One region of the Sulfitobacter sp. W002 genome, then DNA from elsewhere that is predicted to be linked to it. Evidence: riboswitches for the same ligand, from Rfam matches in the RefSeq annotation. Region 1 holds a riboswitch; the other holds the start of a gene.
What was found. A riboswitch is a leader RNA that binds a small molecule or an ion and turns the genes downstream of it on or off. The one in region 1 is predicted to bind thiamine pyrophosphate.

Region 1 (14,253 bases):
CCGACCACACCGCCTGCGTGACGGTAAAACGCACCGCCGCCCAATCCGCCGTCCCCAGCCCCGCCGCCACATCGGCTGCCCTGAAAACGGCGACCAGGGCGGCAAGGATCAGGCCCGCGACCAGTGCGGCGGCGAAAAGCCCCGTTTTGCCGCTTAACGCGACAGCGCGGTCAGCCATTCGTCCAAAGCCTCTTCACGGAGCGCAGGTACATCAGCATTGGGCACCAACAGCGCCTTGCCCGGTTGGATCATCCCGCCGAACCCTTCGGGCAAACCTCCCTCGGGCGTCACGGCGGGGTACATCCAGTTGGTCGTCGGCAGCACCGATTGCGCGGCGTCAGAGACGAGGTATTGCAGGAACTGATCGGCCAGCTCCGGCTGATCCGACCCCGCGAGCTTCCCCGCCACTTCGATCTGCATGTAGTGGCCTTCGTCAAACAGCGCCGCGGTCTTGCTGTCATCCTCCTCCGCGATCAGGTGATAGGCGGGGGAAGTCGTGTAGCTGAGCACCATGTCGGCCTCGCCTTCGAGGAATAGACCGTAAGCCTCGGACCAGCCCTTGGTGACAGTCACGACGTTATCCGCCAGTCCTGCCCAAACCTCGGGCGCCTCATCGCCATAGGCCGTTTTGACCCACATCAGCAGACCCAGACCGGGGGTTGAGGAGCGCGGGTCTTGGATGACAATCTTCAAATCGCTCTCGGCCAGCGCTTTGAAATCAGTGGGTGCGGAGAGGTCCGTGCCATGGACAAAAGCGAAGTAGCCCCAGTCATAGGGGACAAAGACGTCATCTTCCCAAGTGATCGGCAGATCATAGTCGGCCTGCAACCCGCTCGGCGCGAACAGCTCGGTCTCCTTCGCCGCCGCGACAAGGCTGGTGTCGAGCCCCAGCACGATATCCGCGTCAGAGCGCGCGCCTTCGAGCTTGAGCCGCGCCAGCAGTGCCGCGCCATCGCCCATGCCGACGAATTTCAGGTCGCAGCCGCATTCGGCCTCAAACCCCTCTTCGATGGCCGGGCCAGGGCCCCATTCGGTGACGAAACTGTCGTAGGTATAGACCGTCAATTCAGGCGTTTCGGCCCATGCAGCCGATGCGCCCAAGACGCCCGCAGCAAGTGTAAGATACTTCATTGCATCCTCCTTTTGCGGCGAAAGGTAAAAGGTGGATGTCTGTCCGGACCTTCCCTCCGCCGGTGTTAACCGGTTCAGGTTCAACGGGTCCGCACAACACGTACATCTCAGCCCAAAGGCCCCCCGAGGTAGCGTCAGGGGTAGATCGGACCTGCACAATTGGCAAGGCAAATCCCCTTGAGGCAGGGCGCTGCCCCGGCTAAGGGTTTGACAACAGGAGGTCCGCCCATGTCGATCAACAGCTTTGGCCATCTTTACCGGGTCACCACATGGGGCGAAAGCCACGGTCCCGCCCTTGGCGCCACGATTGATGGCTGCCCCCCCGGCGTGCCGATTGACGAGGGCATGATCCAACAGTGGTTGGACAAGCGCAAACCCGGCCAGAACAAATACACCACGCAGCGGCGTGAAGCGGATGAGGTGCGGATTCTGTCGGGCACCTTTGAGGGCGTGACGACAGGCACGCCCATCCAACTGATGATCGAAAACACCGATCAGCGCTCGAAAGACTACGGGGATATCAAGGACAAGTTCCGCCCCGGTCATGCCGACATCACCTATTTCCAGAAATACGGCATTCGCGACTATCGCGGGGGTGGGCGTTCCTCGGCCCGTGAAACGGCGGCGCGGGTGGCGGCGGGTGGTCTGGCGCGCGAGGCGATCAAGGCGCTGGCCCCGAACCTGCAGATCACCGGCTATATGGTGCAGATGGGTCCGCATAAGATCGACCGGGATGCGTTCGATTGGGACCAGATCGAGCAGAACCCGTTTTGGGTGCCCGACGCCAAGGCGGCAGGCGACTGGGCCGACTACCTCGACGGTTTGCGCAAATCGGGCAGCAGCGTGGGTGCGATCATCGAAGTCACCGCGCGCGGCGTGCCTGCGGGCCTCGGCGCGCCGGTCTATGGCAAGCTCGACACCGATCTGGCCGCCGCGATGATGAGCATCAATGCCGTCAAAGGGGTGGAGATTGGCGAGGGCATGTCAGCGGCGATGCTGACCGGAGAGCTGAACGCGGATGAGATCACCATGGGGCCGGAAGGGCCGGAGTATTCCTCCAACCATGCGGGCGGCATCTTGGGCGGGATCAGCACCGGGCAGGATGTCGTGGTGCGTTTTGCGGTGAAGCCGACCTCAAGCATCCTGACCACGCGGCGTACCATCACCAAACAGGGTGAAGAGACCGAGATCATCACCAAAGGCCGTCATGACCCCTGCGTCGGCATCCGCGCGGTGCCGGTAGGCGAGGCGATGATGGCCTGTGTGCTGCTGGATCACCTGCTGCTGCACCGCGGGCAGATCGGCACCAACCGCGGACGGATCGGCCCCGAAGCATGAGGACCAGAGCATGAAAGTCGATGATTTCTCCGCCCGCCCCGCCCTTGGCGTCGGACTGAAGATCACGGCGATCCTGCTTTTTACCTGCATGTCTGCGATCATCAAATCGCTGGCCGACGACGTGCCGGCGGGCGAGTCTGTCTTCTTCCGCTCTTTCTTTGCCATTCCGGTGATCCTGATCTGGCTGGCGCAACGCGGCAAACTGAAAAGCGGGCTCAAGACCAAGAACCCGATGGGCCATGTCTGGCGCGGGCTGTTTGGCACCACGGCGATGGGGCTGACCTTCACCGGCCTTGGCCTGCTGCCCCTGCCCGAGGTCACCGCCATCGGCTTTGCCACGCCAATCTTTACCGTGATCCTTGCCGCCGTATTGCTGGGCGAACAAATCCGTCTGATCCGCGTGACTGCCGTGGCGATCGGGCTGGTCGGGGTGATGATCATCCTCTGGCCGCGTTTCAGCAGCATCGGTACGATGGAACAGACAGCCACGATTGGTGCGCTGTTGATCCTAATGGCGACGATGGTGCGCAGCCTTGTGCAGATCCACATTCGCCAATTGGTGCAGAACGAAGACACCGCCGCGATCGTCTTTTACTTTTCCGTCACTGCATCGATCTTGGCGCTTTTCACCCTGCCCTTCGGCTGGGTCATGCCTGATCTGCACACCTTTGGCTTGCTGGTGTTAGCAGGGTTAATCGGCGGAGTGGCGCAGATTCTTATCACCTCGGCTTATCGCTTTGGCTCGGCTTCGATGCTGGCGCCATACGACTATACCTCGATGCTCTTTGCCATCTTGCTCGGCTATATTTTCTTTGCAGAACTGCCGACGATGATGATGCTGGCGGGCGCGGCGCTGGTGATCAGCGCGGGCGCATTGGTGATCTGGCGCGAGCGGCAGTTGGGGATGGAACGCGGCAAGGCGCGGTCTGTCACCGATCCTAAAGCGTGATTCATTGCGGGCTTTCGCCCGGCCCTGCCACTGCCTATGGTGCCCCGAAACCGGATAGAGGAGATGACCGATGAGCGACGCGGATCCGCAAGACCACAAGGAAAAGATGCAGCAGCGTCAGGCCGAGCAACGCGCCAAGGTGGCTGAATTGCAAGACCCGGAAAAGGGTCTGGTGCTGGTCCATACCGGGCCGGGCAAGGGCAAATCCTCCTCTGCTTTCGGGGTCGTCGTACGCGCGCTTGGCTGGAAACAGCGCGTTGGCGTGGTGCAGTTCATCAAGGGCAAATGGAAAACCGGCGAACGGCTGTTCTTTGAACAACTCGACGAGGTGACATGGCACACGATGGGCGAAGGTTTCACTTGGGACACCCAAGACCGCAACCGCGACATCGCCGCCGCCGAGGCCGCATTCGGCAAGGCACGTGAGATGATGGCGAGCGGGGAATATGACCTTGTGGTGATGGATGAGATCAACATCGCCATCCGCTATGAATACCTCAAGATCGAAGACGTGATCGCCGGACTTGATGCCCGCGACAAACGCACCGCCGTCGTGCTGACAGGCCGCGACGCAAGGCCCGAGCTTTGCGACTATGCCGATCTGGTAACCGAGATGTCAGAGGTCAAACACCCGTTCAAAGCGGGCATCAAAGCGCAGCGCGGCGTGGATTACTAAGACACGAAAAGGATCGCCCGCATCCGGGCGATCCTCTCAATCCGACCGCTCAAACGGGTCTTTAGATCGCGGCCCCCTTGGGGTCGAGCGTCACCGAGTAGAGCTCGGTGTCGGCACGGTCCATCAGGCGCACTTTCATCTGCTGGGTCTTGGCGTCGATATCCACCAACCCAAAGAATTGCAGACCAGCAGAAGGCGGCAGGTTCACCTGACCCTCCTCCGGCGCTTTGACGTATTTCAACTCGGGGCCAAAGGTGCCGTCCAATTCGTTCGGACCAAAGGTGCCTGCGTGCAGCGGGCCCGAGACAAACTCCCAAAACGGGTCGAAATCCTGAAACTGCGCCTTGTCGGGGTTGTAGTAATGCGCGGCGGTGTAATGCACATCTGCCGTGAACCAGACCACGTTATCGACCTGTGCGGTCTTGATGAAACGCAGCAGCCCCGCGATCTCTTGCTCGCGCCCCTTGGCGGCACCGTTGTCGCCATTGGCTACCGCTTCGGCCCCGCCGCCGACGACCAGACCGATGGGCATGTCGCAGGCGATGACCTTCCACGTGGCTGCCGAATTGGTCAGTTCCCGCTTGAGCCATGCCATCTGCTCGGCCCCGAGGATCTCTGTGGCCTGCGACATCTCGGTCTGCATGTTCTCGCTGTTCGGCCCCCGGTAGCTGCGCAGGTCGAGGAAAAAGACATCCAGCATCGGACCGTAGTTGATCTTGCGGTAAACCCGCCCCGGCTCAGCGGGGGTGATGCGCAGCGGGGTCATCTCATGGAAGGCCTGCGAGGCGCGGGCGGCGAGGACGTGAATCGACTTCTCGCTATAGCGGTCGTCTTCCATCAGGCTGCGCGAAGAGGACCAATTGTTCACGACCTCATGGTCGTCCCACTGCATGAAGGTCGGCACATGGGCGTTCATCTCGCGCACATGATCGTCCATCAGGTTGTATTTCCACTGGCCGCGATATTCGTCCAGCGTCTCGGCCACTTTGCGTTTCTCATCGATGATCGTGGTGTTTTTCCACAGCGTGCCATCCTCAAGCTGCACCTCATCCTCGAGCGGGCCATCGGCATAGATGGTGTCACCGGAATGCAGGAAAAAATCCGGGCGGTGTTTGGCCATGGTCGCATAGGTGCGCATGCCCTCATCGTCGATGCCCCAGCCCTGACCGGCGGTATCGCCCGACCAGGCAAAGCGCACATCCCGGCGCGCGGTGGGCGCGGTGCGGAACTGGCCGATGATCGGCTCGGAGGTCGCGTTGATGTCGCTCAGGTCGGCAGCGGTGAAGCGGTAAAAGATATCCTGATCCGACGGCAGCCCTTCGACCAGACGTTTCACGGCCAGATCGTGGTTCGGCAGCGCGTTCATCGGTGCAAGCTGCCGGGCGTTGGCGAAGCTTTCGGTTGTAGAGATTTCAACCTGCACCCGTGCCGGGCGGTCGGTGCGGGTCCAGATCATGCCGGATTGCGTGTCAACATCACCCGATTGCACCCCATGGGTAAACACCGGGCGCGAGGCGGCACGGCTGAGGCTGGGCATGGCAAGGCTTGCGGCAAAGGCGGTGGAGCCCGCCAGCACAGCGCGACGGGTCGGGCGGATCAGTTTGGTCATCTTGAGCTTCCTCTGAGGGTGGCGATGGCCGCACAGAACCCCCTATGCGTGACAGAGCGCCGACAGCTGCGTGACCCTTTGGCGAAGCTTTGGCGACAGGGCTGTAACGTGTTACCGAAATCAACGCCGCAATTCTATTCCGTAACATTTTGATTGAACCGAATCGCCTTGATGTGTAAATTGTGGGGCAACAACAGGAGCACCCCCATGCAGGCATTCATCTGCGACGCGCAGCGCACCCCCATTGGCCGTTACGGCGGCGCCCTCTCTTCGGTTCGCGCCGACGATCTGGCCGCGATCCCGCTGAAGGCACTGATGGAGCGGAACCCGTCGGTGGACTGGGCGCGTGTCGATGATGTCCTCATGGGCTGCGCCAATCAAGCGGGCGAAGACAATCGCAACGTCGCGCGCATGGCCGCTCTGCTGGCGGGTCTGCCCGTCGATGTCCCGGGGGCCACGATCAACCGCCTCTGCGCCAGCGGCATGGATGCCGTCGGGGCCGCCGCCCGTGCGATCCGCGCCGGAGATATGGACCTGGCCATCGCCGGTGGGATCGAGAGCATGTCCCGCGCCCCCTTCGTGATGCCCAAGGCGGAAACAGCCTTTTCCCGCAACAACGCCGTCTATGACACCACCATCGGCTGGCGCTTTGTGAACCCCAAGATGAAGGCGCAGTTCGGCGTCGATTCCATGCCCGAAACCGCCGACAACGTCGCCGCCGACCATGATGTGTCGCGCGAGGACCAAGACGCCTTTGCCGCGCGCAGCCAGGAACGCTATGCCGCGGCGGCCGAAAAAGGTCTCTTTGCCGAAGAAATCGCCCCAGTCACCATCCCGCAACGCAAGGGCGATGACATTGTCGTGGACAGCGACGAACACCCCCGCCCCGGCTCCACGTTGGAAAAACTCGGCAAGCTACGCGGCATCAATGGCGCTGACCTGACTGTGACTGCAGGCAATGCCTCGGGCGTGAACGATGGCGCGGCGGCGATGCTGCTGGCGTCAGAGGCAGGCGTGAAAGACCACGGCCTCACCCCCATCGCCCGCGTTGTCGCCATGTCTGCCGCAGGTGTCGAGCCGCGCGTCATGGGCATCGGTCCGATCCCCGCAATCCGCAAGGTGCTGGACCGCGCGGGCCTGACGATCGAGCAGATGGATGTGATTGAACTCAACGAGGCCTTCGCGAGCCAAGGCCTCGCCACCCTGCGCGCCCTTGGCGTGCCGGATGATGCGCCCCATGTGAACGCCAACGGCGGCGCCATCGCCATCGGCCACCCTCTGGGCATGTCGGGCGCGCGTTTGGTGATGACGGCGGCGCTGCAACTCAAGCGGACGGGTGGCAAATACGCGCTATGTACAATGTGTGTGGGCGTGGGACAGGGCGTCGCCCTGATCCTCGAAAACGCAGGCTGAGACTTCTTTCCCGGAAAGGAACAGAACGATGTATGCACAGATGATCAAATCCACCGGCAAGGGCATCAAATCCCTCGACGAGATGGACCCCGAAGAGCGCGCCTTTCAGGAGCGTATCAACGCGGGCGGCAAGATCGAGCCCAAGGACTGGATGCCCGACGGCTACCGCAAGAACCTGATCCGCCAGATCGGTCAGCACGCGCATAGCGAAATCGTCGGCCAATTGCCCGAGGGCAACTGGATCACCCGCGCGCCGACGCTGGAGCGTAAGGCGATCCTGCTGGCCAAGGTACAGGACGAGGCGGGCCACGGGCTCTACCTCTATTGCGCGGCCGAGACGCTGGGCGTGACCCGCGACCAGATGACCCGCGACCTGCTGTCGGGCAAGATGAAGTATTCGTCGATCTTCAATTATCCGACCCTAACATGGGCCGATATGGGCGCGGTGGGCTGGCTGGTCGATGGGGCCGCGATCATGAACCAAGTGCCGCTGCAGCGGACATCTTACGGGCCCTATGCCCGCGCGATGGTGCGGATCTGCAAGGAAGAGAGCTTCCACCAGCGTCAAGGCTTCGACATCATGATGAAGATGGCCAACGGCACGGACGCGCAGCGCAAAATGGCCCAAGATGCGCTGAACCGTTTCTGGTTCCCCGCGCTGATGATGTTCGGCCCCTCGGACAAGGATTCGGTCCACTCCGCGCAGTCGATGGCTTGGAAGATCAAGATGAACACCAACGACGAGCTGCGCCAGAAGTTCGTCGACGAGACGGTGCCGCAGGCGGAATACCTCGGCCTGGCGATCCCCGACGAGACGCTGAAGTTCAACGAAGAGACCGGCCATTACGATTTCGCCGAGCCGGATTGGGAAGAGTTCTTTCAGGTGCTCAAGGGCAATGGCCCCTGCAACACCGAACGGTTGGCCGCGCGCAACAAGGCTTGGGACGAAGGCCGTTGGGTGCGCGAGGGGCTTCTGGCCCACGCCGAGAAAAAGCGCAGCAGACAAATGGCAGCGGAGTAAGCGACATGAGCAGCCCTGAATCCAGTGAATACGACGGCACCGAAGCCGCCCCGCATGGCAAAACACGGTCGACCGAATGGCCGCTGTGGGAGATCTTCATCCGCGGCCAGCACGGGCTGAGCCACCGCCATGTCGGCAGCCTGCATGCGGCAGACGCGGAAATGGCGATCAAGAACGCCCGCGACGTCTATACGCGCCGCAACGAAGGCGTGAGCATCTGGGCGGTCGAGGCCAGCGCCATCGCCGCTTCCTCGCCCGAGGAAAAAGGCGCGCTTTATGAGCCTGCCAACGACAAGGTCTACCGCCACCCGACGTTCTTCGACATTCCCGACGAAGTGGGGGCGATGTGAGCACCGATCCTAAGTTCGAATTCCTCTGCCGGATGGGGGACAACGCGCTGGTGCTGGGTCACCGCGTCTCCGAATGGTGCGGCGTGGCGCCGGTGCTGGAAGAGGATATTGCGCTGGCGAACGTGGCGCTCGACCTGATCGGGCAGACGCAGTTGTGGCTGGGTCTGGCGGGCGAGGTTGAGGGCGAAGGCCGCGATGCGGACAAGCTCGCCTTTCACCGCGATGTCTGGGATTTCCGCAATGTCCTGCTGGTGGAACAGCCCAACGGCGACTTCGGCCAGACCATGATGCGGCAGTTTCTGTTCGACGCTTGGCATCTGGCGCAGCTGACCGCGCTGATCGATTCCAGTGACAAGGAAATCTCTGCCATCGCCGAGAAATCCGCCAAGGAAGTGACCTACCACCTCGAACGCTCCTCTGTCACGGTGATCGGCCTCGGCGACGGGACCGAGGAAAGCCACCGCCGTATGCAGGCGGCGCTTGATCTGCTTTGGCCCTATGTCGGCGAGATGTTCATCGGCGATGACGTTGATGTGGCGATGGTCGCGGCGGGCATCGCGCCCGATCCAGAAAGCCTGCGGGCAGGCTATGACCAGTTGGTCGGCGACACGCTGGCAGCCGCGACCCTCACTAAGCCAGAAGACGATTTCGCCCACAAAGGCGGAAAAAGCGGCGCGCGGCACAGCGAACATCTCGGCCATATGTTGACCCAGATGCAATGGCTGCAGCGCGCCTACCCGGACGCCACATGGTGAAACCCAGCCCCCACAGCCGGCCGGTCCCCGCGCCGGTGCCGGGGGTCGTGCGCGATACCGCCCCGCGCGGTGCCGTGTTAGCTGAAAAGCCCGCGTTAGAGACGGTTTGGGCATGGCTCTCGGCGATCCCAGACCCCGAGATTCCCGCGATCTCGCTCACTGATCTGGGCATCATCCGCGATGTGGCGTGGCAGGGCGACACGCTGGTCGTGACCATCACGCCGACCTATTCGGGCTGCCCGGCCACCAGCATCATCAACCTCGATATCGAGATGGCGCTGCACGGCCATGGGGTCGAAAAGCTGGAGTTGAAACGCCAGCTCTCCCCGCCCTGGACCACCGAGTGGATGACCGACACCGGCCGCGCCAAGCTGGAAGCCTACGGCATCGCGCCACCCCGCCCCGCCGGTGGGCCGCAACATTGTCCGCATTGCAAATCCACCGCGGTGGAGCGGATCAGCCAGTTCGGCTCGACCCCCTGCAAGGCGCAGTGGCGGTGCTGTGACTGCCGCGAACCCTTCGACTATTTCAAATGTATCTGAGGCCCCGATGAGCCAGTTTCACCCCCTGTTAGTGACTGATATTCACCACACCATCCGCGATGCGGTGGTGCTGACGCTGAAGCCGGAAAACCCGCAAGCCTTCGCCTTTACCCAAGGCCAATACCTGACCTTCAAGCAGGATTTCGACGGCACCGAGCTGCGCCGCAACTATTCGATCTGCGCCGGGTTGGACGATGGCGAGCTAAAGGTAGGTATCAAGCGCGTCGATGGCGGAGCTTTCTCGACCTATGCCAATACCGAATTGAAGGTCGGCGATACGCTCCATGCCATGCCGCCGCAGGGCAAATTCTTCACCGCGATCGAGCCGGAGGTGGCGAAAAACTACCTCGGCTTTGCGGGCGGGTCGGGCATCACCCCGGTGCTGTCGATCCTGAAAACCGTGCTGAAACGCGAGCCGCAATCGACATTCACGCTGGTCTATGCCAACCGCGCGGTGAACACGATCATGTTCCGCGAGGAGCTTGAGGATCTGAAAAACCGCTATATGGGCCGGCTGACGGTGATCCACATCCTCGAATCCGGTCAGGATATGGAGTTGTTTGAGGGCCGTATCGATCAAGCGAAATGCGATGCGCTGTTTAAACATTGGATTCAGATCGACAACATCGACACCGCCTTCATCTGCGGCCCCGAACCGATGATGCTGGCGATTGCCGAGGCGCTTAAGACCAACGGCCTGGGCGATGATCAGATCAAATTCGAACTCTTCAGCGAAAGCCAGCAGGGCCGTCTGGCCAAACAGGAAATGGCCAAGCGCAGCGAGGGGCAGAGCGGCACCGAAATCACCGTCATCATCGACGGCGCGCGGCGCAGTTTCACCATGCAGAAGGGCCAATCGGTGCTGGAAGCGGCGCTTGAAAACGGACAGGAAGCGCCGTTCTCCTGCAAGGCCGGGGTCTGTTCGACCTGCATGGGCAAGGTGCTGGAGGGCGAGGTCGAGATGATCTCGAACCACGCGCTGGAGGATTACGAGGTCGAGCGCGGCTATGTGCTGACCTGCCAGAGCTACCCGCTGAGCGATACGCTCACCATCGACTACGACACGCACTAAAGGAGCCGACATGCGCGATATTCACAGTTACGCGGCAGGCGAATGGCTGGCCCCGGGTGCGGGCGCCCGCAACATCGCCAGCGCCATCACCGGCGAAGTCATCGCGCAGGCCGGCAACGATGCGCTCGACGCGCAGGCCATGCTAGGCTTTGCCCGCGACCACGGCGGCCCTACCTTGCGCGCCATGACCTTCCACGACCGCGCGCGCATGCTGAAGGCGCTGGCACTGCACCTGATGGAGCACAAACAGGCGCTCTATGACCTGAGCTACGACACTGGCGCGACACTGTCGGACCACAAGATCGACGTGGACGGCGGCATCGGCACCATGCTGGTTTTCGCCTCTAAAGGTCGGCGCGAGATGCCGGACGCGCATGTCTATCTCGACGGTGCGCCCGAGCAATTGGGCCGCGAGGGCCAGTTCATGGGGCGGCATATATGCACCCCACTGCAGGGCGTGGCGGTGCATATCAACGCCTTCAACTTCCCGGTCTGGGGCATGTTGGAGAAGCTCGCCCCGACCCTGCTGGCAGGTGTCCCGGCGATCGTAAAACCGGCAACGGCGACCTGCTACGTCACTGAACATTGCGTGCGGCTGATGCTCGACAGTGGGCTGCTGCCGAAGGGCGCCCTGCAACTGGTCAGCGGCGGCTTGGGCGACATGCTCGATCACCTCGACTGTCAGGATGCCGTGGCCTTCACTGGCTCTGCCGATACCGCGCTGAAACTGCGCAGCAATCCCTTGTTGCTGCAGAACTCGGTGCGCTTCACGTCTGAGCAGGACAGCCTCAACGCCTCGGTCCTTGGCCCCGACGCCGTGCCGGGGACGCCAGAGTTCGACCTCTTCGTCAAGGAAGTGCAGCGCGAGATGACCGCGAAAGCGGGGCAGAAATGCACCGCCATCCGCCGCATCATGGTGCCGCAGGCGCAGATCGACGCGGTGATCTCGGCCCTGTCCGAACGCCTCGCTAAGACTACCATCGGCGACCCGCGTGCCGAGGATACGCGCATGGGCGCGCTGGTCTCGGGTAGCCAGAAACGCGACGTGCTGGAAAAGGTGGGGCTGCTGAGTGCCGAGGCCGAGCGTGTTTCTGGCGACCCCGACAACTTCACAGTCAAAGGCGCTGACAAAGACAAGGGCGCATTCTTGCCGCCGATGCTGTTCCATTGTGCCGACCCAGATAAGGCCGAGCGCGTGCATGACACCGAGGCTTTCGGCCCAATTTCCACCCTCATGCCCTACCGCGATCTGGCCCATGCCTCGCAGTTGCTGAACCGCGGCCAAGGCTCTCTTGTCGCCTCGATCATCACCAATGACGGTGAGGTGGCGCGCGAGCTGACGATGGGCTCCGCAGCCTTCCACGGACGGCTCTATTTCAACAACCGCACGTCGATGGGGGAGGCCACGGGCCATGGCTCTCCGCTGCCGCATATGGTGCATGGCGGACCAGGCCGCGCGGGCGGCGGCGAAGAACTGGGCGGCATTCGCGGCGTGATGCATTACATGCAGCGCACGGCCATTCAGGGCAGCCCCGACATCCTCACCGCGATCGGCAAACAATGGGTGCCGGGGGCGGAAGAGATCACCGACCGCGCGCACCCCTTCACCCGCCGTTTCACCGAGCTGGATCTGGGCGAAACCTTCTACTCGCCCACCCGCAAGGTCACGCTGGAGGATATCGAGACCTTCGCCCATTTCACCGGCGATACTTTCTACGCTCATATGGACGACGAGGCCGCCGCCGCGAACCCCTTCTTTCCGGGCCGCGTGGCACACGGCTACCTCTTGCTCAGCTTCGCTGCGGGCCTTTTCGTGCAGCCCGACCCCGGCCCGGTGCTGGCCAATACCGGCCTCGACAACCTGCGCTTTCTTGAGCCTGTCTCGGCAGGCGACAGCATCAAGGTGCGGCTCTCGGTCAAGCACAAGACGCCGCGCAACGAGGAATATGGCGAGGTGCGCTGGCATGTGACCCTGACCAACCAACGCGAGGAGGCGGTCGCGGAATATGAGCTGCTGACGATGAATGCCCTCTGATCCCTCCCTTCCCGCTGTCGCGACCTTTGCGGGCTTGGGGGGCCAGCGCGTCTGGTCGCTGATGGTCAGCCTGTTTGGCGATCTGGCACAGGGAGAGGGCGATGCGATCGACGGGCCGGTGCTCTCGACGATCATGGGCGCGCTCGACGTGCGGCCAGAGGCGAGCCGCGTGGCGCTCCATCGGCTGCGCAATGACGGGTGGTTGCAGTCACACAAGGTCGGGCGGATCAGCCAGCACAGCCTGACCGCCCAAGGCCGCGCGGAAAGTGCCGCCGCCAGCCCCCGCATCTACGCCGCGCCGCCGGACCTGTCAGAGCCATGGCAGATGGTGGTGACCGAAGAGAACGGACGCGAGACCGACAGCGCCCTGCGGGACGCGGGTTTCATCGCCGCCATGCCCCGCGCCTATGTCGGGCGGGCCGGTAGCGCGGTGCCCAAAGGCTGTCTTGCCCTGCCCGGCAGGCCGCCGCCCGACTGGCTGCGCCGCGCGGTGGAGCCTGCCGAGCTTGAGGCCGACTATGCCGGGCTGCTGGCTGCGCTTTCTACCTTGGACGCCGAACTGCCGGATGCAGACAGGTTGAGCGCCTTGGATGTCGCGGTTCTGCGCTGTCTGATCGTGCATAACTGGCGGCGGCTGGTGCTGAAACACCCCGCCCTGCCCGGCGGATTGATCCGCCCCGAGTGGTCCGGCTACCGGTGCCATCTACTGGTCGACCGCTTGCTGCGCCGCTATCCCCGCCCCGCATTGCAGGATCTGGCCACCGCCTGACCCGGGGCAAAGCCTCCGCTTTCCCATGCCGGACAAGCACGATATAGACGTGCTCATGACAAATTTCCTCTATCAGAACGACCTGCCGGATGACCTCGACCTTGGGCCGATGGTCGCCATTGACTGCGAAACGATGGGGCTGCATCCGCATCGCGACCGGCTCTGTGTTGTGCAGCTTTCGGGCGGCGATGGTCACGCGCATCTGGTGCAGGTCGCCAAGGGCCAGACCGAGGCGCCGAACCTCTGCGCGCTGTTGGAAGATCCGCATGTGCTGAAGCTGTTCCACTACGGCCGTTTTGACATCGCCGCGATGCGCAACACCTTTGGCGCCACCGCAGCGCCGGTCTATTGCACCAAGATCGCCAGCCGTCTGGTGCGCACCTATACCGACCGGCACGGGCTGGCGAAACTGTGCCAAGAACTGCTGAGCGTCGACATCTCGAAACAGCAACAATCCAGCGATTGGGGGGCTGAAAAGCTGACCCAAGCGCAGATCGACTATGCCGCGTCGGATGTGCTCTATCTGCACAGGCTGCGCGATGAACTTAACAAACGCCTGATACGCGAAGGTCGGATGGACATGGCGCAGGCCT
Region 2 (14,253 bases), 1.3 Mb from region 1:
AGCCGCGCGCAGATGGCCATGCTGCCAAAACTGCGCCCCCGCGTCTTCTATGATCTGGTGATCGAAGTCGCCATCGTCCGCCCCGGCCCGATCCAAGGCGATATGGTCCACCCCTACCTGCGCCGTCGTCAGGGGATGGAGAGCGTCGTCTATCCCGCCCCCGGCCCGGCCTATCCGCAGGACGAATTGTTCAGCATTCTCAGCCGAACATTGGGCGTGCCGATCTTTCAGGAACAGGCGATGAAGATCTCCATCGACGCGGCGCGCTTCTCGCCCGCCGAGGCCAATGAGTTGCGCAAGGCCATGGCCACCTTCCGCTCACGTGGGACGATCGAGAAGCTGCAGGACAAGATGGTGGGCCGGATGACCAAACGCGGCTACGATCCGGTCTTCGCGCAGCGCTGTTTCGACCAGATCAAGGGCTTTGGCGAATACGGCTTTCCCGAAAGCCATGCCGCGAGTTTTGCCAAGCTGGTCTATGTCTCAAGTTGGATGAAATGCCACTACCCCGCGGCCTTTGCCTGCGCGCTGCTGAACTCACAACCAATGGGATTTTATGCCCCGGCGCAGATCGTGCGAGATGCGCGGGAACATCAGGTCGAGGTGCGCGCGGTCGATGTGAATTACTCCGACTGGAACTGCACGCTGGAGCCTTGTGGCGACGGCTTTGCCCTGCGCTTGGGGCTGCGGATGGTGGATGGGTTGCAAGAGAAAGCAGGCGCGCGGATCATGGACCGGCGCGAGACGCCTTTTGTGGATGTCGAAGACCTCAAGAGCCGCGCCGGCCTCAACGCCAAGGCGATCCGACAATTGGCCGCCGCCGACACGATGCGCAGCATGGGGATCAACCGGCGTCAGGCGCTGTGGCAGGCGCAAGGGCTGCGCGACGCGCCCGCCTTGCCGATCTTCGACCATGCGGAGGCCGCGGCTCAGGGGCCGGAGCCGGAGGTCGCCTTGCCGGTGATGCCGAAGGCCGAACAGGTCGTGGCCGATTACCAAACGCTGCGCCTGTCGCTGAAGGCGCATCCGATGTCCTTCTACCGCTCCAGCCTCGCCGCGCAGGGGTTTTCTTCGGCCCGCGATCTGGCGCGGATGGGGCATGGGCGGCGGGTCAAGCTCGCGGGGCTGGTGCTGGTGCGGCAAAAGCCGGGCAGCGCCAAGGGGGTCTGTTTCATCACGCTGGAGGATGAATGCGGCGTGGCGAACCTCGTGATCTGGCCCAATATGTTCAAGCTTTACCGCCCCACGATCATGGCCGCGCGGCTGCTGGTGGTCGAAGGGCGCGTGCAGACCGACGGGCGGGTGATCCATGTGGTGGCCGACCGGCTTGAGGACCGCTCTGACAGGCTTGCATCGCTGTCGGACGCACCGATGCCCGGCATCACCACGCGGGGTGATCACCCGACCCATCCGCTGCCCGGTCAGGTGGCGATGCATAGCCATCCGCGCGACGCGCGTGTGATCCCGAAGTCGCGGGATTTTCATTAACGAATCTTCATGTATTTGATGAAGTGTGACTCGCAAATAGTTGATACAGAACGACAACTCATAAATTAACCATCACCAGTTGACCCTGCCAGCCCGCCTCGCTAGCCTGCCCGCAATCCGTTGGGGTGCCGCAAGGCTGAGAGGTAAAAACCGACCCATCGAACCTGATCCGGGTCGTACCGGCGTAGGGAACGGAACCAAGCATCGGCCCCATGCGGCCCGTCGTTTATCCCGTATCCACACGCCCTTGGCCCATCTAACACATGGGGGCCAAATGGCGTTTCAAGCACTAACGATTGCGGGGTCCGACAGCGGCGGCGGGGCGGGGATTCAGGCCGATCTGAAGACCTTCAGCGCGCTTGGCGTTTACGGGGCCAGCGTGCTCACCGCCGTGACAGCCCAGAACACCCGCGCGGTGACCGGGGTCGAGATGATCTCTCCCGCGATGATCCGGGCGCAGATGACGGCAGTCTTCGATGATCTGGCGATTGGCGCAGTGAAAATCGGCATGTTGGGCGATCCTGAGACGATCACCGCCGTGGCCGAGGGGCTTGCGGGCTGCGCCGCGCCTGTGGTGCTCGACCCGGTGATGGTGGCAAAATCCGGCGATGCGCTGCTCTCTGCCGAGGCGGTGGCGACACTGCGTGACCGGATGCTGCCCTTGGCCCATGTGCTGACCCCGAACCTGCCCGAGGCCGCACGGCTGCTGGACAGGCCGGAAGCCACCAATGAGGCCGCCATGCTGGAACAGGGCCGCGCCCTGCTCTCGGCCGGTCCCGGCGCGGTGCTGATGAAGGGCGGGCATGGCAAGGGGGAGACCTGCGTCGATCTGCTGATCACCGCGGATGAAACCCTGCGCCTTTCCGCGCCCCGCCAGCACACCGCCAACACCCACGGCACCGGCTGCACCCTTTCCGCCGCCATCGCCGCAGGGCTGGCGCGGGGGCAGACGTTGCCGCAGGCCGTGCAGGCTGCGCATGCCTATCTGCAACGCGCCATTGCCGCTGGCGACACCCTCAACATCGGCCGTGGCCATGGCCCGGTGCATCATTTCCACGCGGTTTGGCCCCATGAGTGACGTCACCATCATCGGCGCAGGGGTTGCGGGGCTTTGGGCAGCGCGGGCCTGTCTGGCGCAGGGGCTGCGGCCCCTGTTGGTCGACCGCAAAGGCACGCCCGGGCCGCATGGCTGTTCGTGGTGGGCGGGCGGTATGTTGGCCCCCTTCTGCGAAGGCGCGCTGAGCGAGCCTGCGGTGGTGACCCACGGGCGGCGTGCCGCGGCGCTCTGGTCTGAGGTCACCGAGGTCACCCACAGGGGCACACTGGTCATCGCCCCGGAACGTGACCGCGCTGAGATCCAACGGTTCGCCGACCGGACCGAAGGCCACACCCCACGTGACGCCGAGGCCATCGCGGCGCTCGAGCCCGAGCTTACCGGGCGTCATCGGCGCGGGCTGTTCTTTGAGGAGGAAGCGCACCTGAACCCGCGCCAAGCCCTGCATGATCTGACCCAAACGCTCGCCGCCCATGGGGTGAAGGTCGAGCCCACGCCCCTCACCCCATCCAAGGTCGCAGGCCCGGTGATCGACTGCCGTGGCATGGCCGCCAGCGCCGACCTGCCCGGCCTGCGGGCGGTGCGCGGCGAGATGATCTTGCTGCGCGCGCCTGAGATCACCCTCACCCGCCCGATCCGCCTGCTGCACCCGCGCCACCCGCTCTATGTGGTGCCGCGTGGGAACGGAATTTACATGCTGGGCGCGACCCAGATCGAAAGCGCCAGCCGGGCCCAAATGACCGCGCGCTCGGCGCTGGAACTGCTCTCGGCGGCCTATGCGCTCGACCCGCGCTTTGCCGAAGGGGAGATCATCGAGATGGGCGCCGACCTGCGCCCCGCCTTTGCCGACAACCTTCCCGGCATCGTGCAACGCGGCGCGGTGCTGCATCTTAACGGGCTGTTTCGGCACGGATTTCTTATGGCACCGGCCTTGGCAGAACAGGCCGCAGCCTTTCTTGCAACAGCGACAACGGGGGAATTATTCCGTGAAAATTGAAGTGAACGGCGAGGCGCGCGAGGTCACAGCCACGCAGCTTAACGCGGCCTTGGTGGAGCTTGGCTGGGGCGAAGCCAAGGTCGCCACCGCACTCAACGGCAATTTTGTCCCCGCAGGCGCGCGGGGTGCGACGAGGCTCAGCGATGGCGACCGGCTTGAAGTGCTCAGCGCCATGCAGGGGGGCTAAGCGATGCGCGACTTTTACGGCGTTTCTCTGTCCCTGCCGCTGATGCTGGGCACCGCGCGCTACCCCTCGCCCGCGGTGATGGAAGCCGCCTTTCGCCAAAGTGCCGCCCCGGTGGCAACCGTTTCGCTGCGCCGCGAACAGGGCGCGGGTCAGGCGTTTTGGGACATGGTGCGCGGACTTGGCGCGCATCTGCTGCCCAACACCGCCGGTTGCCATTCGGCGCGTGAGGCGATCACCACGGCACAGATGGCGCGGGAGTATTTCGGGACCAATTGGATCAAGCTTGAGGTTATCGGCCATGCCGACACCCTGCAGCCTGACCCCTTCGGCTTGGTTGAGGCCGCCGAGGCGCTTTGCGCCGATGGGTTCGAGGTCTTTCCCTACACCACCGAAGATCAGGTGCTGGCCGGGCGGCTGGTCGATGCGGGCTGCCGGGTGCTGATGCCTTGGGGCGCGCCGATTGGGTCGGGGCTGGGGCTGAACAATCTGCACGGGCTGCGCAGTCTACGGGCGGCATTTCCGGAGGTGGCGATGGTGATCGATGCGGGCCTTGGCCTGCCCAGCCATGCCGCGCAGGCGCTTGAGATGGGGTTCGACGCGGTGCTCCTCAACACCGCCGTCGCCGAAGCCCGCGACCCCGCTGCCATGGCCGAGGCCTTTGCGCTGGCCTGCCGCGCGGGCGCGCTTGCCGCCGCCTCCGGCCCGATGGGCCAGCGCGATATGGCGGTGCCCTCCACCCCCGTGATCGGAAAGGCTTGGCTATGACCCTGCCGCGTTTTTATCCCGTTTTCGACAGTGCTGCATGGGTTGCGCGGGCGGTGCCCTTGGGCGTGAAACTGGTGCAGCTGCGCATCAAAGACGCACCGCATGACCTGCTGCGCCAAGAGATCACCACTACGCTCGACCTCTGCCGCCAGCATGGCGCGCAGTTGGTGGTGAATGACCATTGGGAACTGGCGATTGAACTGGGGGCCGATTGGCTGCATCTGGGTCAAGAGGATCTGGACACAGCCGACATCCCCGCGATCCGGCGCGCGGGACTGAAACTGGGCATCTCCACCCACGACCACGCCGAGCTTGACCGCGCGCTGGCCCTCTCCCCCGATTACATCGCCCTTGGTCCCGTCTATCCGACCATTCTGAAAAAGATGAAATGGACCGAACAGGGCCTCGACCGGCTGACCGAATGGAAGGCGCGGATCGGAGACATCCCGCTTTGCGCTATTGGCGGCATGTCGGTCGCCCGTGCGCCGGGGGCCTTTGCCGCCGGGGCCGACACGGTGGCGGCGGTCACGGATATCACACTGGACGCCGACCCCGACGCGCGGATGCGCGAATGGCTCAAGGTGACGGCATGAGCCGCTACGCCCGGCAGACCATTCTGCCGCAGGTCGGTGCCGAGGGTCAGGAACGGCTTGCTGCCGCGCATGTGCTCGTCGTCGGCGCCGGGGCACTGGCGGTGCCAGTGCTGCAATACCTCGTCGGGGCCGGTGTGGGGCGCATCACGCTGGTCGATGGCGATGTGGTGGCCGAGAGCAACCTGCACCGCCAACCGCTCTACCGGATGGGCGATATCCGAAGGCCCAAGGTCACCGCCGCGGCCGACGCGATGGCGGCGCTGAACCCGGAGGTGACGCTCACCCCGCGTGCCGAATGGCTCACCCCCGCCAACGCCCCCGGATTGCTGGCGGAATGCGATATTGCCCTCGACTGCGCGGACACTTTCGCCGCCAGCCTGACGCTTTCGGATCTGGCCTTGGCGCAAGGCAAGCCGCTGATCTCGGCTTCGGCGCTTGGGATGTCGGGCTATGTTGGCGGCTTTTGTGGGCCTGCCCCCTCTCTCCGCGCCGTTTTCCCTGATTTGCCGCAGACGGCGGCCACCTGTGCCACGTCGGGCGTTTTGGGGCCCGTTGTGGGAATGATCGGCGCGGCGCAGGCGCAGATGGCGCTGTCGGTGCTGCTGGGGCTATCACCCTCTCCGCTCGGGCAGCTGATGATCTGGGACGCCGCACGATGGCGGATGTCGGGCTTTCGCTTTGACAGCGCGCCCGAACCTGCGTCGCACGTGCGCTTCATCGCCGAGAGCCAGATCGCCCCACGCGATATGGTCATCGACCTGCGCGCCGAAGCGCCCGCGCCCTTCTCAGCCCAAGCGCGCCATGTCCCCCCTGAGGCGCTGCCCGACTTGCCGTTGCCCGACCCCACACCGCGCATCGTGCTCGCCTGCCGCACCGGCCTGCGCGCGCATCACGCGGCAAACACCCTCCGCGCGCGCTGGCCGGGAGAAATCGCCCTGCTGGCCCTGCCCGGTGCCTGACCCTTTCTTGAACAAAACCACACAATGGAGCCTTTCGTGAAACACATCCTTACCCCCCTCGCCCTGACATTGATCGCCGCACCGGCCTTGGCCCAAGACAAGATGACCGTCATGCTGGATTGGTTCATCAACCCCGACCACGGGCCGATCATTCTGGCCGAGGAAAAGGGCTATTTCACCGATGCGGGTCTGGAGGTGGAACTGATCTCTCCCGCTGACCCGAACGATCCGCCGCGCATGGTGGCGGCAGGCCGGGTCGATCTGGCGGTCTCCTACCAGCCAGAACTGCATCTGGCCCAGCGCGAAGGGTTGGACCTGCGCCGCGTGGGCACCTTGGTCGAGACCCCGCTGAGCTGCCTCGTGGTGCGCGCCGACGGGCCGGTCAAAGAGATGGCAGACCTCAAGGGCCGGAAAGTGGGTTTCGCCGTGGCAGGCGTGCAAGAGATGCTGCTGGACGCGATGCTGAACCACCATGGTCTGGCCCCCTCTGAGGTTGAGCAGATCAACATTGGCTGGTCGATCTCGCCCGCGCTCATGTCGGGTCAGGTCGACGGCGTGATCGGCGCGTTCCGCAATTTCGAGTTGAACCAGATGCAGATCGAAGGCCATGAAGGCCGTTGCTTTTATCCCGAGGCCGAAGGCGTGCCCGCCTATGACGAGCTGATCTATGTCGCCCATGCCGAGGATATGGACCGCGAGATGATCGCGCGCTTCCTGCGCGCCACCGAACGTGCCGCGGCCGATATCGTCAACGATCCGGCTGCCAGCGGCGAGACCTTTTTTGCCTCCGATGCCGAGTTGCGCAACGAGCTGAACACCCGCGCATGGGAAGACACATGGCCGCGTTTCGCCACCCGCCCCGCCGCCGTGGATCACGGGCGCTACGACCGGTTCGAGGCTTTCATGCAGGAAAGCGGTGTGGTCGAGACCGTGATTCCCGCCGCTGATCTGGTGGTCGATGTCACCGCGCAGGCCAAGCCATGACGGCACCCGACTACGGCGATGCCTTTGCCGCATGGCGCAGCGGGGCCGGAGAGGCGTGGCGGGACTACACCCGCCATGCCTTTGTCGAAGAGCTGCGCGCGGGGACGCTGCCACAGGCCAGCTATCTGCACTATCTACGGCAGGACTATGTCTTTCTGATCCACTTCGCCCGCGCATGGGCGCTGGCCGCAGCCAAGGCGGAAACGCTGGATGAGATGGCCGCAGCCAGTGCTACGGTCCATGCGCTTGTTCACGTAGAGATGCCACTGCATGTGGAAACCTGTGCGCGCCAAGGCATCGACCGCGCCACGCTTGAAGCCACGGCAGAGGCACCGGGCAACCTCGCCTATACACGCTATGTGTTAGAGGCGGGCTATTCCGGTGATTTCCTTGATCTGATGGCCGCGCTTGCGCCCTGTGTGTTGGGCTATGGTGAGATTGGGCTGAGCCTTCGGGGCAATGATGGCCCCTATGCCGATTGGTGCGCCGTCTATGGCGGCGAAGATTACCAAGCGCTTTGCCGGGATGTTGGCGCTTTGATCGACGGCGCATTGCGGCGGCGTCTGGGCGCGGATTGGAAAACACTGCCACGCGCCAAAACCCTAAAAGAGCGTTTCAATACCGCGACCCGGCTTGAAGTCGGTTTCTGGGGCATGGCGCTTGCGCCCGCCGCACCATGACAGCGCCTGAAATTCATTTATCAGGCGCGCTGCAGGGGGCCGCTGCCCCGTTGATCGACGGGTTCGATGTCACCCTCAGGGCTGGGCAATGGAACGTGCTGCTCGGCCCGTCCGGCGTTGGGAAAACGTCGCTGTTGCGCCTTCTGGCGGGCCTGCCCTCTGCCGCCCGTCTAAACGGGCGCATCGCAGCCGATGACGATCGGCCCCTCGCGCCCCGTGTCGCGATGATGGCGCAGGATGACCAGTTGCTGCCATGGGCGAGCACCATGGAAAATGTCACCATCCCCGCCCGCCTGCGTGGAGAGCGCGCGGTTCCTGACCGCGCCACTGCGCTTTTGGCCGAAGTGGGCCTCGCCGCCGAAGGGGGCCGCAAACCCGCCGAGCTTTCCGCCGGTCAGCGCCAGCGCGTCGCCCTTGCGCGCACCCTCTACGCAGATCGCCCCGTTGTCCTGCTGGATGAACCCTTCTCTGCCCTCGACGTGGTGACCCGCCTTAAAATGCAAGATTTGGCGGCGCGGCTGCTTTGCGGGCGGACTGTCGTGCTGATTACCCATGACCCTGCCGAAGCCCTACGGCTGGCCGATCATGCGTGGGTCGTGAGCCGCCAAGGGATCACCCCCTGCAGCCTGCCCGAAGCGCGTCCACCGCGCGAGATCGACGCGCCTGAGACCCTCGCAGCCCAAGCCGATCTCCTCCGCCGGATGGGGCTGGCCGCACCCGCGCAGGTCGCCTGATGGCGCATGTGGGGCATAGACTATGGCGCGGCGCGGTATGCTTTGCGCTTGCTTTGGCGATTTGGCAGCTCGTGGTCACCCTCAGCGGGGTGCCGCGTTTCATCCTGCCGGGGCCATGGCTTGTCGTGCAGGCGCTGGGCGCGAATGCCGCCCTGCTGTGGCAGAATGCGCTGTGGTCGGCGGGGAATCTGGCACTTGGGTTGGGTGTGGGGATTTTTCTGGGCATTGAGACAGCGCTGCTGCTGACCCTTTCGCGCCGCGCGCGCTGGCTGCTACGCCCGATGCTGGTGGTGGCCCAAGCCGTGCCTGTCTTCGCCCTCGCCCCGGTCATCACCCTCTGGCTTGGCTACGGCATGCCGTCCAAAATCGTCACCATCGCGCTTGTCACCTATTTCCCCATTGCCTCTGCTCTCTTTGACCGGCTGATGGCGCTGCCGACGGGCCTGAGCGATTTGTCGCGTCTCTCTGGCGCCAGCCGTTGGCGCGAAACGCTGCTGCTGCGCCTGCCCCATGCGGTGCCCGGCCTGATCTCGGGCCTGCGTCTCGCGGTGGTTTACGGCCCCCTCGCCGTGCTGATCGGCGAATGGGTCGGTTCCTCCCGCGGATTGGGCCATCTGATGCTGATGGCCAATGGCCGCGGCCAGACCGCTCTGATGTTCGCGGCGTTGATCGTGCTGGCGGCGCTGTCCTTGCTGCTGTGGACCGCGGTCGAAGCACTGGCCCGCTGGGCGGCACGGCGGTTTTATCTGTAAGGGGCTGCGATCTGGGGCATGGTGGCGGAGGAGGTGGGATTCGAACCCACGGTACGCTCTCACGCACGCCGGTTTTCAAGACCGGTGCATTCGACCACTCTGCCACTCCTCCGCAGCACGCTCCTCCTAGTGCGCCCAGATTGATTCGGCAAATGCACATTTTCGCGGCCAGACCCCTGCTGCCCCTTGGGGAAATTCGCCGATCTGCCCTGCGCGGTCTTTTCAAGGGCCGCTCGGTCGGGTTACTCTGCGCCAAAGCCCCTTTCAGGGGGGCGAAGGGCGTGCCGATCCAACGGCGCGACATTCTCGCGGGACATGGGTCGCGGCGCGCGACGACAGCAGGCAAGGACATCAAAGGCATGAGCAGGGACAATCAACCGTTGCGCATCAAGAAAAGCCGCGCAGCGGGCTTGGGCGTGGGCATTCTGGCGCTTGGTTTGCTGGCTGGCTGTGAAGGCGGCGATTTCAAACTTCCCTTCGGCGCGAATGAGGGCGCCAGCGCCCCGCGCAGCACCTCGACCAAACTGGTCGAGCGCGATGTCGAAGCGCCTGAAGTGTTCTCGGCCACGGATGAGGGTCTGTGGGACGGGCGCCCTTCGCTTGGCGGGGTCTGGGTCGCGCATCCAGATGTGACCGAGCCTGAGCGCGTGATCGTGCGCAATGAGGCCAACGGCAAATTCGTGATTGGCGCGCTGTTTCGCCGTGAGCGGGAACTGCCCGGCCCGAAGTTGCAGATTTCCTCGGACGCTGCCGCAGCACTTGGCATTCTGGCGGGCGCCCCGGCCCCGCTGAACGTGACCGCCCTGCGCCGCGAGGAAAGCGCCGCCTCTGAGGAGAGCTTTGAGGCGGAAAACACCGGCGATGCCGCTGGCACGCTTGCCGCCCCTGCCCCCGTGACGGCCACGGCGTTGGAGCCTGCCGCGACCGCGTCGGCCAGTACGGCGGCCAGCACGGTGGCCAATTCAACGTCCACCGCCACAGCCAACACCACCCCGGCGGCCAAACCGCCAGTCGCCGCGGCCCCGAAACCGGCGCGAACGGCGAGCGGTGCCAAACTGTCCAAACCCTTCGTGCAACTGGGCATCTTCAGCGTTGAGGCCAATGCCACCCGCACCGCCAAACAGATGCGCGGCGCGGGCATGGTGCCCACCGTCAAGCAAAGCGCGATCAACAACAAACCCTTCTGGCGCGTGGTCATCGGCCCCGCCACAAGCCAATCCGAACTCGACACCCTTCTTAAAAAGGTCAAGGCCGAGGGCTTTACCGACGCCTACGCCGTGTCGAACTGACAAACCGGAGGAAATGCTTCCTATGATCCGCCTTTTTGCTGCCGCCGTGGCGCTGGTGCTGACACTCCAGCCTGCCGCCGCCTTCGACACCCGCGCCACTGCCGCCTATGTGCTGGACCAGACCACCGGCACCGTGCTGTTGGCCAAAAACGCGGATGAGCCGCTGCCGCCTGCGTCGATGTCCAAACTGATGACGCTCTACATGGCCTTTGAGGCCGTGGAACGCGGCAAGCAGAACGGCGGGCTCGACCTTGTCGAAAAACTGCCCGTGTCTGAACATGCCATGTCCTATGGCGGCTCGACCATGTTTCTCGACACCACCGACCGCGTCTCTGTCGAAGACCTGATCCGGGGCATCATCGTGCTCTCGGGCAACGACGCCTCCGCCGTGATCGCCGAAGCGCTGAGCCCCGATGGCACGGAATACGGCTTTGCCCGGCTGATGACACAGCGCGCGCAGCAGATGGGGATGACCAATTCCACCTTCGCCAACTCCAACGGCTGGCCGCAGGCGGGGCATCTGATGTCGGTGCGTGACCTTGGGTTGCTGGCCAACCGCATCATCACGGATTACCCGCAGTTCTACCCGCTCTTTGCCGAGCGTGAGTTTGCTTTTGATGGCCGTGCGCCGCAGAACAAGACCAACCGCAACCCGCTTTTGGGTCTCGGCATCGGCGCGGACGGTCTGAAGACGGGCCACACCAGCGAAGCGGGCTATGGTCTCGTCGGTTCGGCCAAACAGGGCGACCGCCGGGTGATCTTTGTGCTGTCGGGTCTCGACAGCGCCGCTGCCCGCGCGCAGGAGGCTGAATCGGTGGTCAACTGGGCCTTCCGTCAGTTCACACAGCGCGATCTGGGCGCGGCGGGCAGCCGCATCGCCGAGGCGCCTGTGGCCCTTGGCACGACCCAATCGGTCGGGCTCGAGCTGAAGGACGATCTATCGATGCTGGTGCCCGTCACCGGCGGGGATGAGATTGAAGCCGAGGTGATCTATACCGGCCCGTTCCAAGCGCCGATCAGCAAGGGTGACGAATTGGGTGAACTGGTGGTCGACCGGGGCGAATTGCCCGCCATGCGCGTCCCGCTGGTGGCCTCCGCATCCATCGCGCCGGGGGGGTTCATGGTTAAAATGACCGCCGCCGCGCTGCATCTGATGAACCGGCTTAACGCGGGGCCGCAGGCGACCCCTGACGTGGAAGCGGAAGCTTCGTGACCAGCGCAGAAAAGGCCCGCGCGCCGGGCCTCTTCGTGACGTTCGAAGGCATCGACGGCTCCGGCAAATCCACCCAAGCGCGGCGTTTGGCAGACCATCTGACAGCGCAGGGCCACGACGTGGTGCTAACCCGCGAACCGGGCGGCAGCCCGGGGGCCGAGGAAATCCGCGCGCTGGTGTTGCAAGGCGATCCCGACCGCTGGTCGGCGCAGACCGAAATCCTGCTTTTTACCGCCGCCCGCCGCGACCATCTGGAGCGGACCATTCGCCCGGCGCTGGACGCCGGAAAAGTGGTGATCTGCGACCGTTTCGCTGACAGCACGCGGATGTATCAGGGCCTGTCGCGCGGTGATCTGCGGCAGATGGTGGACGATCTGCATGCGCTGATGATCGGCGTTGAGCCTGACCTGACCCTGCTGATCGACATGGACCCGGCCAATGGTCTGGAGCGTGCCCTCTCGCGCCAGACGGCGGAGGAGCGGTTTGAGGATTTCGGCGTGGAACTCCAAGCCAAGATGCGCGCGGGCTTTCTGAGCCTTGCCGAAGAATTCAGCGACCGTTTCCAAGTGATCGACGGGGGCCGCGACATGGACAGCGTGGCCCGTGACGTGACCGCGACCGTGACCGCCCACTTGGGCTGATCGCCCTGCCCGCTTCCCTCTGCGGCGAAACATGCTAGACCGAGACCATGACAGACGACGCCCCCCAGCCAGACCGTGTGGAAGGTGCCCGCCACCCGCGCGACACGCCGAAACTGATCGGCCAAAGCGCAGCCGAGGCCGCCTTTCTCGACGCCTTTAACAGTGGCAAATTGCACCACGCTTGGATGCTGACCGGCCCGCGCGGCGTCGGCAAAGCGACGCTGGCATGGCGCATCGCGCGGTTCCTTTTGGCCACGCCCGACCTGGATGGCGGCATGTTCGACCTGCCCCCGGCCGACACGCTTGAGATCGACCCTGAGCATCCTGTCGCCCGCCGCGTGGCCGCCGGGGCCGAAGCGGGGCTGAAATCCGTCACCCGCACGCTGAACCCCGACACCAAGAAGATGCGCAAGCAAATCGTCGTCGATGACATCCGCGCGTTAAACGGGTTCTTCCAGATGTCCGCCGCCGACGGGGGCCGCCGTGTCGTAATCATCGACGACGCGGATGAGATGAACCCCAACGCCGCCAATGCCTTGCTCAAGATGCTGGAAGAACCGCCAGAGCGGGCGATCCTGCTGCTGCTGAGCCACCAACCCTCCAGCCTGCTGCCCACCATCCGCTCGCGCTGCCGTACGCTGCGGCTTGGCACGCTCGACGCGGACCAGATGGCCGAGGCGCTGGCCGGCTCGGGGGTGGAGGTCGAAGGCGACCCCGGAGCGCTGGCCGAGCTTTCCGGTGGGTCGGTCGGCGGCGCGCTGCGCCTGTCGCTGATGGGCGGGGTCAAGACCTATGCCGATCTTGTGGGGCTGATCTCTTCGCTGCCGCAACTCGACCGGGGCCGCGCCATCAAACTGGCCGAAGCCGCAGCACAGCGCGGGGCCGAGGCCAAGCTCGACCTACTTTTTACCCTGCTCGATCTGCTGTTGGTCCGTCTGGCGCGCACCGGGGCCACCGGTGCGCCGCCTGCGCGAGCCGCCTGCCCCGATGAGATCGCCGTGCTGCAACGCCTCTCGCCCAGCCCCGCACAGGGCCGCGCTTGGGCCGATGCCGCGCAACAGATATCCGACCGCGCCCGCCATGGGCTGGCGGTGAACCTTGACCCTGCCGCGCTGGTCCTAGATACCCTGCGGCAGATAGGCCAGACGGCGCCGCGATAGCCGAAAGGACAGCATGACCGACACGCCCCACATCACCGACAGCCATTGCCACCTCGACTTCGAGAGCCTGCAAGAAGACCTGCCCGCCGTCATCGCCCGCGCCACAGAGGCGGGCGTCACGCGCATGGTCACCATCTGCACCCGGCTAAAGAATGAGCCCGCCGTGCGCGCCATTGCCGAGGCGCATGATCCGGTGTTCTACGCCGCTGGCACCCACCCGATGTCCGCTGCCGAAGAACCGCTCACCTCGGTCGAGGAGTTGCTCGCCCTGACCCGCCACCCCAAGATGGTCGGCATCGGTGAGACCGGCCTTGATTACCACTACACCGCCGAGAGTGCGGAGGTGCAAAAGACCTCCCTGCGGATCCATATCGCCGCAGCGCGGGAAAGTGGCCTGCCGTTAATCATCCACGCCCGCGATGCGGATGACGACATGGCCCGCATCCTGCGCGAGGAACACGCGCAAGGTGCCTATACCTGTGTCATGCATTGCTTCTCCTCCTCGGCTGAACTGGCCCGCGCGGCGCTGGACCTCGGATTTTACCTATCGATGTCCGGCATCACCGCTTTTCCCAAATCGCAGGATCTGCGCGATATCTTCAGCCAAGCCCCGCTCGACCGTATCTTGGTGGAAACTGACGCGCCCTACCTCGCGCCGCCCCCCCATCGCGGCAAACCGAATGAGCCTGCCTTCACCGCCCATACCGCCCGCCGCGCGGCAGAGACCTTCGGCCTCGACTACGCCGATTTCGCGGCC

Region 2: another riboswitch for thiamine pyrophosphate. It lies ahead of thiD (bifunctional hydroxymethylpyrimidine kinase/phosphomethylpyrimidine kinase); the one in region 1 lies ahead of thiB (thiamine ABC transporter substrate binding subunit).

What each region holds. Positions count from the first base shown of each region.
Region 1 covers NZ_CP081126.1:188,229-202,481, reverse strand. The annotation lists gene K3758_RS00955 (thiamine/thiamine pyrophosphate ABC transporter permease ThiP) at 1-178, opposite strand, end outside; gene thiB (thiamine ABC transporter substrate binding subunit) at 154-1,131, opposite strand; TPP riboswitch at 1,166-1,267, opposite strand; gene aroC (chorismate synthase) at 1,360-2,469, shown strand; gene K3758_RS00940 (DMT family transporter) at 2,480-3,418, shown strand; gene cobO (cob(I)yrinic acid a,c-diamide adenosyltransferase) at 3,489-4,094, shown strand; gene K3758_RS00930 (alkaline phosphatase) at 4,156-5,703, opposite strand; gene pcaF (3-oxoadipyl-CoA thiolase) at 5,911-7,116, shown strand; gene paaA (1,2-phenylacetyl-CoA epoxidase subunit PaaA) at 7,145-8,137, shown strand; gene paaB (1,2-phenylacetyl-CoA epoxidase subunit PaaB) at 8,143-8,487, shown strand; gene paaC (1,2-phenylacetyl-CoA epoxidase subunit PaaC) at 8,520-9,242, shown strand; gene paaD (1,2-phenylacetyl-CoA epoxidase subunit PaaD) at 9,236-9,784, shown strand; gene K3758_RS00900 (2Fe-2S iron-sulfur cluster-binding protein) at 9,792-10,856, shown strand; gene paaZ (phenylacetic acid degradation bifunctional protein PaaZ) at 10,867-12,891, shown strand; gene K3758_RS00890 (PaaX family transcriptional regulator C-terminal domain-containing protein) at 12,881-13,660, shown strand; gene K3758_RS00885 (ribonuclease D) at 13,716-14,253, shown strand, end outside.
Region 2 covers NZ_CP081126.1:1,465,964-1,480,216, reverse strand. The annotation lists gene K3758_RS07320 (error-prone DNA polymerase) at 1-1,488, shown strand, start outside; TPP riboswitch at 1,600-1,696, shown strand; gene thiD (bifunctional hydroxymethylpyrimidine kinase/phosphomethylpyrimidine kinase) at 1,763-2,566, shown strand; gene K3758_RS07310 (FAD-dependent oxidoreductase) at 2,559-3,539, shown strand; gene thiS (sulfur carrier protein ThiS) at 3,529-3,726, shown strand; gene K3758_RS07300 (thiazole synthase) at 3,730-4,491, shown strand; gene K3758_RS07295 (thiamine phosphate synthase) at 4,488-5,084, shown strand; gene K3758_RS07290 (HesA/MoeB/ThiF family protein) at 5,081-6,043, shown strand; gene K3758_RS07285 (ABC transporter substrate-binding protein) at 6,080-7,027, shown strand; gene K3758_RS07280 (TenA family protein) at 7,024-7,707, shown strand; gene K3758_RS07275 (ABC transporter ATP-binding protein) at 7,704-8,441, shown strand; gene K3758_RS07270 (ABC transporter permease) at 8,441-9,193, shown strand; tRNA gene K3758_RS07265 (tRNA-Ser) at 9,216-9,305, opposite strand; gene K3758_RS07260 (SPOR domain-containing protein) at 9,553-10,482, shown strand; gene K3758_RS07255 (D-alanyl-D-alanine carboxypeptidase family protein) at 10,505-11,695, shown strand; gene tmk (dTMP kinase) at 11,692-12,336, shown strand; gene K3758_RS07245 (DNA polymerase III subunit delta') at 12,384-13,496, shown strand; gene K3758_RS07240 (TatD family hydrolase) at 13,510-14,253, shown strand, end outside.